DNA from 4 places in the Bacillus sp. C1 genome. Region 2 is predicted to be linked to each of the others. Evidence: riboswitches for the same ligand, from Rfam matches in the RefSeq annotation. Region 2 holds a riboswitch; each other region holds the start of a gene.
What was found. Region 2 has a riboswitch for S-adenosylmethionine ahead of ACX5JI_RS02055 (methionine biosynthesis PLP-dependent protein). Riboswitches for the same ligand answer to the same signal wherever they lie in the genome.

Region 1: it holds a riboswitch for S-adenosylmethionine, as region 2 does, so the genes downstream of both, mtnW (2,3-diketo-5-methylthiopentyl-1-phosphate enolase) here and ACX5JI_RS02055 (methionine biosynthesis PLP-dependent protein) in region 2, are expected to answer to the same signal.
Region 3: it holds a riboswitch for S-adenosylmethionine, as region 2 does, so the genes downstream of both, ACX5JI_RS19090 (M20 family metallopeptidase) here and ACX5JI_RS02055 (methionine biosynthesis PLP-dependent protein) in region 2, are expected to answer to the same signal.
Region 4: it holds a riboswitch for S-adenosylmethionine, as region 2 does, so the genes downstream of both, ACX5JI_RS10790 (YezD family protein) here and ACX5JI_RS02055 (methionine biosynthesis PLP-dependent protein) in region 2, are expected to answer to the same signal.

Annotation. Positions count from the first base shown of each region.
Region 1 covers NZ_JBTMZT010000001.1:596,510-600,198, reverse strand. The annotation lists gene ACX5JI_RS03260 (carbon-nitrogen family hydrolase) at 1-257, opposite strand, end outside; gene ACX5JI_RS03255 (pyridoxal phosphate-dependent aminotransferase) at 355-1,545, shown strand; SAM riboswitch class I at 1,598-1,703, shown strand; gene mtnW (2,3-diketo-5-methylthiopentyl-1-phosphate enolase) at 1,768-3,012, shown strand; gene ACX5JI_RS03245 (2-hydroxy-3-keto-5-methylthiopentenyl-1-phosphate phosphatase) at 3,009-3,668, shown strand; gene ACX5JI_RS03240 (methylthioribulose 1-phosphate dehydratase) at 3,665-3,689, shown strand, end outside.
Region 2 covers NZ_JBTMZT010000001.1:395,055-398,743, reverse strand. The annotation lists gene ACX5JI_RS02060 (bifunctional homocysteine S-methyltransferase/methylenetetrahydrofolate reductase) at 1-1,027, opposite strand, end outside; SAM riboswitch class I at 1,096-1,206, opposite strand; SAM riboswitch class I at 1,409-1,521, shown strand; gene ACX5JI_RS02055 (methionine biosynthesis PLP-dependent protein) at 1,591-2,703, shown strand; gene metC (cystathionine beta-lyase) at 2,700-3,689, shown strand, end outside.
Region 3 covers NZ_JBTMZT010000008.1:18,801-22,489, reverse strand. The annotation lists gene ACX5JI_RS19095 (phosphotransferase) at 1-756, opposite strand, end outside; gene ACX5JI_RS19090 (M20 family metallopeptidase) at 873-2,075, opposite strand; SAM riboswitch class I at 2,167-2,271, opposite strand; gene ACX5JI_RS19085 (AAA domain-containing protein) at 2,358-3,689, opposite strand, start outside.
Region 4 covers NZ_JBTMZT010000002.1:831,817-835,505, forward strand. The annotation lists gene lysA (diaminopimelate decarboxylase) at 84-1,400, shown strand; SAM riboswitch class I at 1,511-1,620, shown strand; gene ACX5JI_RS10790 (YezD family protein) at 1,693-1,836, shown strand; gene ACX5JI_RS10795 (phosphoadenylyl-sulfate reductase) at 1,921-2,625, shown strand; gene sat (sulfate adenylyltransferase) at 2,671-3,689, shown strand, end outside.

The DNA of each region.
Region 1 (3,689 bases), 200 kb from region 2:
TGCTTTGCAATAGAACCACCAACAATATTTACATCATATTGCTGTGCCCATTCTGAAAGAAGTTGTTTTACTTTAATTCCCTCCACATCTGCAATTTCTAGAAGCCTTTCTAAATCATAACCAGTCGTCCAAAGTTCCGGTAATACGATAACGTCTGGTTCTCCTTGCATCGCTTCTTCTATTTTTTTCTTTGCATGTTCAATATTTATTTTCACATCTCCAAAAGCAATATCCATTTGAATACATGCGACTTTCATTTTATCCACCTCATTTTCAATTTTTCTTTACAAAAACTTAGAAAGGTTATATCATTTGTCACTAGAATTGTAACAATTTTCAAAAGAGGTGGAAAGTATGAAACATTTTCAACCTTCCGAGATTGTAACTTCGTTACCAACACAGTTTTTCGCTTCGCTTGTTGCAAAAGTTAACAAAGTGGTTGCAGCAGGTCACGATGTTATCAATCTAGGGCAAGGTAATCCAGATCAGCCAACACCGCCGCATATCGTAACAGCTTTACAACGTGCAGCAGAAAAAACGGTTCATCATAAATATCCGCCATTTCGCGGACATGAAAACTTAAAAGAAGCCGTTGCTACGTTCTATGAGCGTGAATACAGCGTCAAAGTTAACCCAAAAACAGAAGTTGCTATTTTATTTGGTGGAAAAGCAGGACTAGTAGAATTACCACTTTGTTTCACAAACCCTGGTGATACAATCCTTGTACCCGACCCAGGATATCCTGACTATTTATCTGGTGTCGCTTTAGCCAAAACAAGCTTTGAAAAGATGCCGTTATTAGCAGAAAATAATTTTTTACCAGATTACACAAAAATCGATAATTCTATTGCTACACAAGCAAAATTAATGTTTTTAAATTATCCTAATAACCCAACTGGTGCTATCGCGTCAAAAGAGTTCTTTGAAGAAACAATTGCATTTGCGAATAAAAATGATATTTTAGTCATTCATGACTTTGCTTATGGAGCAATTGGTTTTGAGGGTAACAAACCAACTAGTTTCTTACAAGCAGATGGTGCAAAAGATGTTGGCATTGAAATTTACACACTATCAAAAACATTTAATATGGCCGGTTGGCGCATCGCCTTTGCTATCGGTAACGAAAGTGTCATTGAAACGATCAATTTACTACAAGATCATATGTATGTCAGCATTTTTGGTGCTGTACAAGAGGCAGCTTGCGAAGCACTACTCGGTTCACAAACTTGTGTAAATGAGCTGGTTGAACGCTATGAATCACGAAGAAATACACTCATTTCAGCTTGTCATTCAATTGGCTGGGATGTTGTCGCACCAAATGGTTCATTTTTTGCATGGCTTCCTGTTCCTAACGGTTATACATCGGAACAATTTACCGACTTATTACTAGAACAAGCACACGTAGCAGTTGCACCTGGAGTCGGATTCGGTGAACATGGCGAAGGCTACGTTCGCGTTGGATTATTACATACAGAAGAACGACTACAAGAAGCCATTCAACGAATTGATAAATTAAAAATTTTCAAAAAAACATTGACATCCTAAAAAAACTCTGTCAAAATTCAGATAACGAAAAAATTCAAACATTTCAAAATACTTCTTATCAAGAGCAGGTGGAGGGACGAGCCCGACGAAACCCGGCAACCGATCTACAATTGTAGACACGGTGCTAATTCTCGCAGCATTACGCTGACAGATAAGGAGCTGGTTGTAAAAAAACCTCTCCTTAGCTGAGAGGTTTTTTTATTTAACTAGGAGGTTATAAAAATGAGTGGAATAACAGCAACCTATTTAATCCATGATGATTCTCATAATTTAAACAAAAAAGCCGAGCAAATTGCTCTCGGTTTAACAATTGGTTCATGGACTCATTTACCACATTTACTACAAGAACAATTAAAACAACATAAAGGTAATGTCATTCATGTTGAAGCGTTGAATGACCAAAAACGTGTAAATACATATCTTGAAAAAGAAGTAACACGTGGACTCATTAAAATTCATTATCCATCACTAAATTTCAGCCCAGATCTACCGGCCATTTTAACAACAACTTTTGGGAAATTATCACTAGATGGTGAAATCAAACTAATTGACTTAACATTTTCAGACGATTTAAAAAAATATTTTCCTGGTCCGAAGTTTGGTATTGAGGGCATTCGAAATCAGTTAAAGGTCCATGACCGTCCACTTCTCATGAGCATTTTCAAAGGAATGATTGGACGCAATATCGGATATTTAAAAACACAGCTTCGTGATCAAGCAATTGGTGGTGTAGATATTGTAAAAGATGATGAAATCTTATTTGAAAATTCATTAACACCACTCACAAAACGAATTTCTGCTGGAAAAGAAGTATTACAGTCTGTATACGAAACATATGGGCATAAGACTTTATATGCAGTAAATTTAACAGGGCGTACCTACGATCTAAAAGAAAATGCAAAACGTGCCATCTCAGCTGGTGCAGATGTTCTTCTATTCAATGTATTCTCGTACGGACTAGATGTATTGCAATCTCTTGCTGAGGATAAGGATATTTCTATTCCTATTATGGCGCACCCTGCTGTTAGCGGTGCTTATACATCATCAAAATTATATGGGATTTCTTCACCATTGTTACTTGGAAAATTACTTCGTTATGCTGGTGCAGACTTCTCTTTATTTCCATCACCATACGGCAGTGTTGCATTAGAACAAAAAGAAGCTCTTCTTATTACAAATAAACTAACTGAAAAAGATCCGTCTTTAGAACAAAGCTTCCCTGTTCCATCAGCTGGCATTCATCCTGGTTTTGTTCCATTTATCCTTCGAGATTTTGGCAAGGATGTTGTCATTAATGCAGGCGGTGGTATTCACGGTCATCCAGCCGGGGCACAAGGCGGAGGAAAAGCATTTCGAGCAGCAATTGATGCCACTTTGCAAGGAATCCCATTGCGTGAAGCAGGTAACACTGATTTACATGCTTCACTGCAATTGTGGGGAAATCCATCTCACGAGGTGAAACTATGAGTCTTCAAATTTTTTGTGACTTCGATGGTACGATTACGAACAATGATAATATCGTTGCCATCATGGAGAAATTCGCTCCACCAGAAGCCAAAACAATTAAACAAAAGATTCTATCACAAGAAATATCTATTCAAGAAGGGGTAGGGAAACTATTTTCCCTTTTATCTACAAGTTTACAAGAGGATATCACTACTTTTATAAAAGAAACCGCGGTGATTCGCCCTGGATTCCAAGAATTTGTACAGTTTATTCAAACAAATCAAATTTCACTTCACATTATATCAGGAGGAATGGACTTTTTCGTCTATCCCCTTCTAGAAGGAATCATTAGTCCTGAACACATTTATTGTAATACGACTAATTTTTCCGGTGAAACAATTAAAGTGAACTGGCCACATCCATGTGATGAACATTGCAAGAATCAATGCGGTCTTTGTAAATCAACATTAATTCAGCGATTAAGTTCAACAAACGATTTCAACATTGTCATTGGAGATTCAATTACCGATTTACAAGCAGCAAAACTTGCTGATAAAGTATTTGCTCGTGACTTTCTTATCACAAAATGCCAAGAACACCAAATTTCCTATACAGCATTTGAAACGTTTTATGACATACAGACAGAAGTTAAACAATTGCTTGAGGTGATAAAATGAAACAGCTTTTTCACAAATGGG
Region 2 (3,689 bases):
CTCTAGCTCCTTCAAAAAAACGTTGTGTATCCAATGTTTTTGGGGGATCTAATTCAACAACAACTGTTGTCCGCTTCTTCGCTTTCTCTGCAAGAGTAACAGGTGTACTCTTACGTTTTGCTTGTGTGTGGATCACTTCTTTTCTTTGAACAATTTGTTTTTCTGTAACAGGTGTTACATTCTCAATCGCACGCTTCATCCCTTCAATATGTGCCGGCGTTGTACCACAACAACCCCCTAATAAACGAATACCTTGTTCAATAAATTTTGGTGTCATCGCTTCAAAATAAGCAGGGCTACCTTCATATACATACCGCCCTTCTACATAATTCGGAAGACCTGCATTTGGATAAGCTGATAAATAACCATTTTTAGGAATAGATATCATTTTGAAAGCTTCCGTCATATGAAGCGGTCCTAATTGACAATTTAGTCCAACTACATTAGCACCGTAATCTAAAATTTGTGTTACGATTTCATTTACATCATTGCCATTTTGCGTTGTTCCTGCTTCATGAAGTGCTAACTGTGCAACAATTGGAATATCTGTTTGTTTTCGCAATACTTTCACCGCATGTAACAATTCGAATTCATCATAAAATGTTTCTAACAATAATCCATCAACTTTTTCTTCTAATAATGCCTCTGCCTGCTCAAGTAGCATAAATTCTCGTTCCATATCAGTCGTTGTAACAGCTCCGATGTGCTTCATCCCACCAATCGTCCCTAAAATAGCGTTTCGCTCTGTAACAGCCGCTTTTGCAAGCTTAACCGCAGCTTTATTAATTTGGACCACCTGATTTTCTAAACCATACATGCGCAATTTCGCTTCATTGGCACCATACGTATTTGTTTGAATAACATCTGCTCCAGCAGCTACATATTGTTTATGAATCGATATAATAAGATCTGGATCGGATACGTTTAATTCTTCAAAACTACTTTGCAAACCATGAGAATGTAATAATGTTCCGATTGCACCATCACCGATAACAATTCCTTTTGATAATAAGTCTAGTAATTTCACCCTTCTCCCTCTTTTCTATCAATATAAAAACCCCTCTTCACCTGAAGAGGGGGACATGAGTAATCCTCCTCTTATCATGCAAAACAAATTGTTTTGCAGGTATTAGCACCGTTTCAAACATTTCGTTTGAAGGTTGCCGGGTTTCACAGGGCCTTTCCCTCCACCGCTCTTAATAAGAGTTTATCTTTATTAGTAATCTATGTTTTAAAAGGAAATACGTGTACTTTTTAACAATCTTTGTTAATTTTCTCATAAAGTTAGCATGAGAAAAAATAAAAGTCAATGGAATCAGGATAAAAATAAAAAATATTTAAAATAAAGTTGCAATTCAGTTATCTTTTGTTGTAAAGTTAAACTCATAATAAAATTTCATACAAACTATTCTTATCTAGAGAGGTAGAGGGACTGGCCCTGTGACACCTCAGCAACCATTAACACGTTCGTTAATAAGGTGCTAATTCCAGCAAATTGTGAACAAATTTGACAGATAAGAAGAAGACTATATTCGCATGAAAGCCTTCTTCTTAGAAGGCTTTTTTATTTTTATCAAGGAGGAATCTCACATGTCAACAATTGAAACAAAACTAGCTCAAATCGGAAACCGAAGCGAAACTACAACAGGAACTGTTAACCCCCCTGTTTATTTTTCAACGGCTTATCGGCATGAAGGAATTGGAAAATCAACAGGTTTTGATTATTCACGAACAGGTAACCCAACACGTGGTCTGTTAGAACATGCAATTGCTGATTTAGAAGAAGGGGAACAAGGTTATGCCTGTAGTTCTGGAATGGCAGCTGTTCTTCTTGTTCTTTCTTTATTCCGCTCTGGAGATGAACTTATCGTATCAGAAGACTTATACGGGGGAACCTATCGCTTATTTTCAGAACATGAGGAAAAATGGAATATTCGATGTAGATACGTAGATACACAATCTATTAAACAAATAGAACAAGCCATCACTTCTCAAACAAAGGCTATTTTCATAGAAACACCGACCAATCCATTAATGCAAGTAACAGATCTTGCAGCTGTCTCGGCCGTTGCAAAACGACATGGAGTCCTACTTATTGTAGATAATACTTTCTACACTCCTTATATACAACAACCATTGACAGAAGGGGCAGATATTGTCCTTCATAGCGCCACAAAATATTTAGGCGGTCATAATGATGTATTAAGCGGCCTTGTCGTTGCAAAAGGTCAAACACTTTGTGAAAAACTTGCCCACTATCATAATGCTTCTGGCGTTGTATTAAGTCCCTTCGATTCTTGGTTATTAATTCGCGGTATGAAAACATTGGCGCTCCGTATGAAACAACATGAAGAAAACGCAAAGAAAATCGTGTCTTATTTAAGGGAAGAAGACGGTGTAACCGATGTTTTTTATCCAGGACGAGGCGGCATGATTTCATTTCGTCTCCGCGATGAAAAATGGATAAATCCTTTCTTACAATCTTTATCATTAATTACATTTGCCGAAAGTCTTGGCGGGGTTGAGAGTTTAATGACCTATCCAGCAACACAAACACATGCAGATATTCCAGAAGCTGTGCGTACAGCGCGCGGGGTATGTAATCGCCTACTCCGTTTCTCCGTTGGCATTGAAGATGGTGATGATTTAATTCAAGACTTAAAGCAAGCTATTAAACATGTAAAAGAAGGTGTAAGAATATGAGTTATTCAATAGATACACTCTTACTTCATAACCAATATAAACATGATTCACAAACAGGAGCTGTTAACGTTCCTATTTATAATACATCAACATTCCATCAATTTGATGTAGATACCTTTGGAAAATACGACTACAGTCGCTCTGGGAATCCAACACGTGAAGCACTTGAAAACATAATTGCTTTATTAGAAGAGGGAACAAAAGGATTTGCCTTTTCATCTGGAATCGCAGCGATTTCTACTGCATTTCTCCTTCTTTCACAAGGCGATCATGTTCTCATTTCAGAAGATGTATACGGTGGAACGTATCGGATTGTGACAGAAGTCCTCTCTCGTTACGGTGTTTCACATACATTCGTCGATATGACGAATGTAGAGAAAGTAAAACAAAACATTAGACCGAATACAAAAGTATTTTACATTGAAACACCATCCAATCCATTATTAAAAGTAACCGACATTCGTGCTGTTTGTGCATTAGCAAAATCTGCTGGGGCTCTCACTTTTGTTGATAACACATTTTTAACACCATTGTTCCAAAAACCACTTGAACTCGGAGCCGATGTTGTACTTCATAGCGCAACAAAATTTATTGCTGGTCACAGTGATGTTACAGCTGGATTGGCAGTTGTAAAAAATGAGGAACTCGCTCAAAAACTAGGTTTCTTACAAAATGCCTTTGGCGCTATATTAGGGCCACAAGATTGTTCTCTCGTTCTTCGCGGCCTGAAAACATTGCATGTACGTCTTGAACACTCAGCAAGAAATGCAAACACAATTGCTCACTTTTTACAAAAACATTCAAAAATTCAAAATGTGTATTATCCTGGATTACAGTCACATCTCGGCTATGACATACAACAAGTACAATCCAAATCCGCTGGTGCTGTACTATCTTTCGAGCTACAATCCGAAGAAGCTTTACGACAATTTTTATCTCAAGTTAAACTCCCCGTATTTGCAGTAAGTTTAGGAGCTGTAGAATCT
Region 3 (3,689 bases), on a different contig from region 2:
CCAGGCTAATCCTTCAATTCTGTCTCCATAGTTAATTGATTCAAAATCTACAATCCCGTTCATGTTACGCTTATCATCCCATAGGATATTAAGCGGATTTAAATCTGATTGCATAATAAAATTCAAATTGTCCGAATGCGCTGTAGCTATATGGTATTCCGCCAATTCTAGATAATTTTGTAACGCTTTATTGCACGTACTTACGTTACTTTGCTGAGTTATCTTATTACGAAGTAATGCTATAAATTCTGTATATCCGACCAAATGAGATTTTTTTATAAACGCGGCACTTTCAAAACTACCCGAAATATCATGACACTTTCTTGCCTCTCTACCAAATGCCTCGGCAATATTTTCATCACAATATGTAATATGTCTACCTTCTATCCATTCCGATAATACAAATCGATACATTTCATCATTCCATATAAAAGAAATAAATGGATGACTCGTAGATGGTTGTATAATTCTCATAAAAGGAATGTCATGTTCTCTTAAATAATACGAAAACCGTATTTGTTCTTCTAATTGCTTATTTGTTATATGCCCGAAAGCAGGATTTCCTGTTCGATTTTCACCTAAAAATCTTGCGGAATATCGTTTTCCATTCACGCTAATTTTATAATGTAAATCTTTATGCCAACTACCTTCGTGTAAATTTTTTTCTATTTTTAATGTATGAATCTCTTCAAAGTAATTCGTTACTACTTTCTTGACCATTTGTTCTTCTTTTTTTAATCCATAAATTAAAGTCATACTTTCCCGCCATTCCTTTACCTTTTTATCCCTCTTCCAGTCACATCAAAAAAAAGGTTTAGAGACTCCTTTCTCCAAACCTTTTATAAACGAATATCTCTGTACTGTAGCTCACATTACTGATTTCGCTGCACCTCTCTAAATTCCTCCTTAATTTTATCCAATGTTCCCTCTTCTGTAAGTAAGCGATACGCCGTGTAAGCTAAAGCTTTTGCTGATGTAAACAATGCTTTATCTCCAAGTTCCGAACGAGCTGCTTCTCTAAATTCATTCGTATGTGCAATTAAATCATCTGGACCAATTTTGATATAAGGGTGAATCGTTGGTACAACTTGACTCACATTCCCTGCATCTGTTGAACCGATGCCCAGCCTTTCTTTACGATTTACCTCTTCACCAAGGTTTTCTAATTCCTCAGCAATCACTTCATTAAATGTTTTTGTTACTAATAACTCATCAATTTCATTTTGGAACTGATTCACTTTTACTGTTGTCCCTGTTGCTAGTGCAGCTCCTTTCGCAATGTTTCGTACCTTTTCTGTCACTTCAGCGCACTTTTGACGTGTTGCTGCGCGAATAAAGAAACGTGCTGATGCGTAATCTGGAATAATATTTGGTGCCTTCCCGCCTTCTGTAATGACACCATGGATTTTCACATCTGACGGAAGCTGTTGACGCAGTGCGTTAATACCATTGTAAAGCTGAATAATGGCATCTAATGCATTAATGCCTTTCTCTGGTGAAGCAGCTGCATGTGCCGATTTTCCATAAAAGTGAAAGTCAAGTGGGTCAACTGCTAGTGATGGACTCGTTGTTGCTGTTTTTCCGCTTGGGTGAATCATAAGTGCAGCATCGATGTTATGAAACAATCCTGCCTTTACATAACTTGCTTTCGCACTTCCATTTGGTCCACCTTCTTCTGCTGGTGTCCCAAATACAACAATTTCACCGCCAACTTCCTCAATTGTTTCTGATAATGCAACGGCCGCCGCAACACTTATTGTTCCAATTAAATTATGCCCACACGCATGACCTAATCCAGGCAAAGCGTCATATTCTGCTAAAAAGGCAATTGTAGGCCCGTGTTTCCCTGAGCTTTTCCGTGCGATAAAACCTGTTTCATGTCCTGCTATATTGTGCTGAAGCTGGAATCCTGCACTTCCTAACAATAAACTTAACGTTCTAGATGCAAAAAACTCTTGGTTGCCGATTTCAGGATTCGCGTGAATATCATGACTTGTTTGTAAGTATTTTTCTTTATTTCTTTCTATACTTTCCGTAATCGTATTTCTGTGTGACGTTACTTGTGTTGTTGTCATTTTCCCCGTCCTCCTTTAAATTCACATGCAAAAAACCTCTTCCTAAAAGATAGAAAGAGGCTTAAAAATACAAATTCAAAAATAGCCGTCTTTCTTATCTTTCAAGTCCTTCACTTGCTGGAATTGGCACAGTATTCATATTGAATCCGCTGCCGAGGTTTCATAGGGCCAGTCCCTCCACCTCTCTTGATAAGAAATTTATTTTTATTTTCAAAAAATAATATGAAATTAATTTCATTCTAGTTTTATTCCGACTAAATGTCAAGGAATTCCGTTCTGATTTTACCGAATATCTAAAAATCCTTTTAAAACGCCAATTGTTTCAGGAGCTTGTAATCTTGCACATATATAAGGAAATTCTGGACTCCCTTCAAACATCATTTGAGATGTTAACGGAGCACCTACCCACAAGATTTCATCGTCAATTAGTAAAAATGGGAGCGATTTATTTTGCCTTTGTACTCTCACGTTTTTTAATGGAATTGGTCCATCGCTATAGATTGTTACCTGCGCCGCCATCCGCATTAACGCCTGCCATACTCTTTTATCTACTTGTCTTGTACTTGGAAGGGAAATGATAATTTTTTGTTTTGCTGAAAGAATATCTTTTAATAATCTATTCGTCTCTTCCAAATTCATTTGCATAAACCATTTTAAGCGTTTTGTAATTTTCCGTTCTAGCAATGGACGTGACGACCTGCGATCATATACATTTCCGTGTCTTTCTATGTGGGAAGTTAGATTAGATAGCGCTTGTTTTCTAGAAAGATTTCGCCGCATATACTGGCAATCCGATAACTGAATGAACTTCCCTCTTGCCCTCGTTACCGCAACGTTTACAAGACGATGATTTTTATGATCAAAAAACAGTACGCCAGGTCTTTCTTGCGGATAACTATCGACTGTATCAAAAATCATCATATCTCGTTCTGATCCTTGAAATTTATGAACTGTCGCTGCTAGAACAGGTGTATTTCGGTACTTTGTTTTTTGCAATATTTCTCTTATACATGTTGATAAAAAGCGAGACTGCGCGCGATATGGCGTAACAACTCCAATCGATTGAACACCATCTAACAATCCAATTAAAATCATCTGCATCGCAATTAACCCCGACATAATATTGAAACGAGAGCCAGAAGCCGCATCTTTTAAAGAATAAGCTCCCATTAAACTTGTATCAAATAATACTGTTGCTTCATTTGCAAATGGCTGTAATTGCGCTAATTCTTTCCTTGCTGAAACAGAAGGATGATCGAACACTCTATTCTTATAAATAAATGAGTTTGTAAATTTAGATATATCCGCATGCATACGTCTTTGCTCTTGTAGCATAAATAAATTCGGATGCGCTTCATAACTATTTACCGATTGCACAATCCCCGCATGATAAAACATATCTTCTCCTAACCACTTTCTAACAAGCTCGTGATTTGCCATCGCAATTGGAGGTAATTGTAAAAAATCACCACAAATGACAATTCGCTTACCAAGAGACGCCGCCAATGCGATTTGCGGCACATATGCCATACTCACTTCATCTACAACAATTAAATCAAATGTTCGTTCATAAATAAGAGAATCAATGGCACATTTTGATAGTGTTGCACCAAT
Region 4 (3,689 bases), on a different contig from region 2:
GTAATCAAGGGGAACTAAGGGCGCGCTGCAATGAATAGAAGATTGGGGTTATGAGTTTTAGGAGAAATAAGGGAGGAATTCAAATGTATTTACACGGCACAAGCCGAATCAATGAGCAAGGACACTTAGAAATTGGGGGATGCGACACAACGCAGTTAGCTAAGCAATATGGGACACCACTTTATGTATACGATGAGGCTTCTATTCGGGAAAAATGCCGCGCGTTTCATCGTGCTTTTCGTGAAAGTGGGTTCTCTTACCAAGTAGCTTATGCAAGTAAAGCGTTCTTGTGCATGGAGATGTGCCGCGTAGCTCGTGAGGAAAAGATGTCATTAGATGTTGTTTCTGGAGGAGAACTATTTACTGCTTTGCAAGCAGGATTTCCTGCCTCACGTATTCATTTTCATGGTAATAATAAAACAAAAGAAGAGATGGTAATGGCGCTTCAGGCGAATATTGGCTGCTTTGTTGTAGATAATTTCTTTGAAATGGAAATATTACATGACTTAGCAGAGCAATATGGAAGAATTGTAAATATATTAATTCGGGTTACACCTGGGGTAGAAGCTCATACACATGAATATATAACAACAGGGCAAGATGATTCGAAATTTGGTTTTGGAATTTCTACAGGTCAAGCAAGACAGGCGATTCAAATCGCGCTAGAGAAATCAAATTATAATGTGTTAGGTATTCATTCGCATATTGGATCACAAATCTTTGAAACAGCAGGGTTTGTTCGAGCGATTGAAGTATTGCATAAATTTTTAGAAGAGATACGAGAACAGACCGGTTATGTTGTAACGGTGTTAAACGTCGGTGGTGGTTTTGGTATTCGCTATACAGAAGCTGATACACCACTTACACTTGAGACATATGTGCACGCTGTAACAGATGCAGTGAGAGAACAATTTACAAGAAATCATTATCCTCTCCCTGAAATATGGATTGAACCAGGGCGTAGTATCGTTGGGGATACAGGCACAACAATTTATACAGTAGGAGCTGTAAAAGAGATTCCTGGCATTCGTAAATATGTGTCTGTTGATGGAGGAATGACAGATAATTTAAGACCAGCTCTATATGGAGCGCGTTATGAGGCGACGTTAGCGAACCGAGGGAAAGCGGCGGCTGAAGAAGTTGTTTCAATTGCTGGAAAGTGTTGTGAGAGTGGAGATATGCTTATTTGGGATATAGAGTTACCGCAAGTTGCTTCAGGGGATCTGTTAGCAATTTCTTGTACAGGAGCATATGGATATTCTATGGCGAATAATTATAACCGTATTCGTAGACCAGCTGTAGTATTTGCAAAAGATGGAACATCGCAAGTCGTTGTTGAGCGTGAAACATATGACAATATAATTGGGAACGATCGCATACGTATAAAAGAGCTTGTATAGTCAATAAAGAGGAGTTGCTTGAGATAGGTAGCTCCTTTAAAAGAAAAAACAAAATATATCGGAAAACTAGGATTGAAAAAAATCAGAATTATGATAAAATACAAATACAAAGCTTATCAAGAGAAGCGGAGGGAACTGGCCCTACGAAGCTCAGCAACCTGCTTAATAGGAAGCAAGGTGCTAAGTCCAGCAAAATGGTGTCCATTTTGAAAGATAAGGTAAAATATATTACCGAACAGTCTTTTCGAAATGGAAAAGATTTTTTTTTATGAATAAAAAAGGGGGGCTGTTCGTGGGAGTACGTGGACATTTTGACGAAGTAGCGGAGAAGATTCAAACGATGCTTGCTGATATGAAATATGGTTCGATTACAATTGTTGTGCAAGATGGAAAAGTGATCCAGCTTGAGAAAAGTGAAAAGGTACGCTTAAAGTAAAAAGCGCTGACTAGAAAAACTAGAGGCGGTTTTAATCTATTCATTAGGTTAAAACCGTCTTTTTGCGTTACAGGGGGAAAAAACATGTTGACGTATGAAACGTGGCAAGATGATGTCGTTTCTTTTTCGGAAGAAGATGAAACAAAAGGAGCGTTGCAAGTATTAGAGTGGGCCTATAAACATTATGAGGATGAAATTGTATATGCGTGTAGCTTTGGTGTAGAGGGGATGGTTTTACTGCATCTTATAAACCAAGTAAATCCATCTGCGAAAGTTGTATTTTTAGATACAAACGTTCATTTCCAAGAAACATATGAATTAATTAAACGGGTGCGCGAAAAATTTCCTGATCTTCAAATCATCGAAAAACAACCTTCGCTCACATTGGAAGAACAAGTAAAAGAGCATGGGGATAAGTTATGGGAGCATAATCCAAACCTTTGCTGTAAATTAAGGAAGATTTTACCACTTGAAGAATCTTTAGTGGGTGGGAAATCTTGGATTTCGGGGTTAAGAAGGGAACAATCTGAAACTCGTAAGCATACAAAGTTTATAAATCAAGATCATCGTTTCCGATCTGTTAAAATTTGTCCGCTCATTCATTGGACATGGAAAGAAGTGTGGCGTTACGTATTTAAGCATCATTTACCTTATAACCCTCTGCACGATGTTGGGTATCCAAGTATAGGCTGTGAAAAGTGTACGTTTCCTGTAGGCGAAGGGGGGGACTCAAGGGATGGGCGATGGGCTGGCAAGACAAAAACGGAATGTGGTCTTCATTATCAATAAAGACTGAATGAATTTTAAATGCATGGAAAGAGGGGGATCAGGAAGATGAGCAAAGCACTAGTAAATCGTGTTGATGAAACATATGAAATAAAGAGAATTACAAAAGAAATTGAATTAGACAAAATCGCTTTAAGTGATTTAGAGCTCCTTGCAGTAGGGGGATATAGCCCGCTTACTGGTTTTTTAAAGAAAGAGGACTATCAATCCGTAGTAGAAACAATGCGTTTAGTAAGCGGTGATGTATGGAGTATACCTATTACACTACCAATCACAGAAGAAAAGGCGCAGCAATTTCAAATAGGTGAAGAGGTCAGGCTTGTGAAAGAAGGGGTTACCTATGGTGTGATTCAAATTGAAGATATCTTCACACCAGATAAAGGGAAGGAAGCGTTGCTTGTTTATAAAACGACTGATGCCGCTCATCCAGGTGTAAAAAAAATATATGACAGGCCCAATGTTTATGTGGGAGGAACGATTACACTTGTGAAGCGTTTTAAAAATGATAAGTTTGCTTCTTATCATTTAGATCCAAGTGAAACTCGTGCTGAATTTGCAAAACGTGACTGGAAAACAGTGGTGGGTTTTCAAACGAGAAATCCTGTTCATCGTGCACATGAATATATTCAAAAATCTGCGCTGGAAATTGTAGACGGCTTGTTTTTGAATCCGCTTGTTGGTGAAACGAAGTCAGATGATATTCCAGCTGATGTGCGGATGGAAAGTTACGAAGTGCTTTTGAAAAATTATTATCCGAGTGACCGTGTCTTTTTAAGTGTTTTTCCAGCAGCAATGCGTTATGCAGGACCACGTGAAGCGATATTTCACGCGCTAGTTAGAAAAAACTTTGGATGTACACACTTCATTGTTGGACGGGATCATGCTGGAGTAGGTAATTATTATGGTACGTACGAAGCGCAAGAAATTTTTAAGTATTTTACAGTAGAGGAGTTAGGAATTACACCGCTCTTTTTTGAACATAGTTTTTACTGTACAAAATGTGAAGCGATGGCTTCTACGAAAACGTGTCCGCATGGTAAGGAAGACCACGTTATTTTATCAGGTAC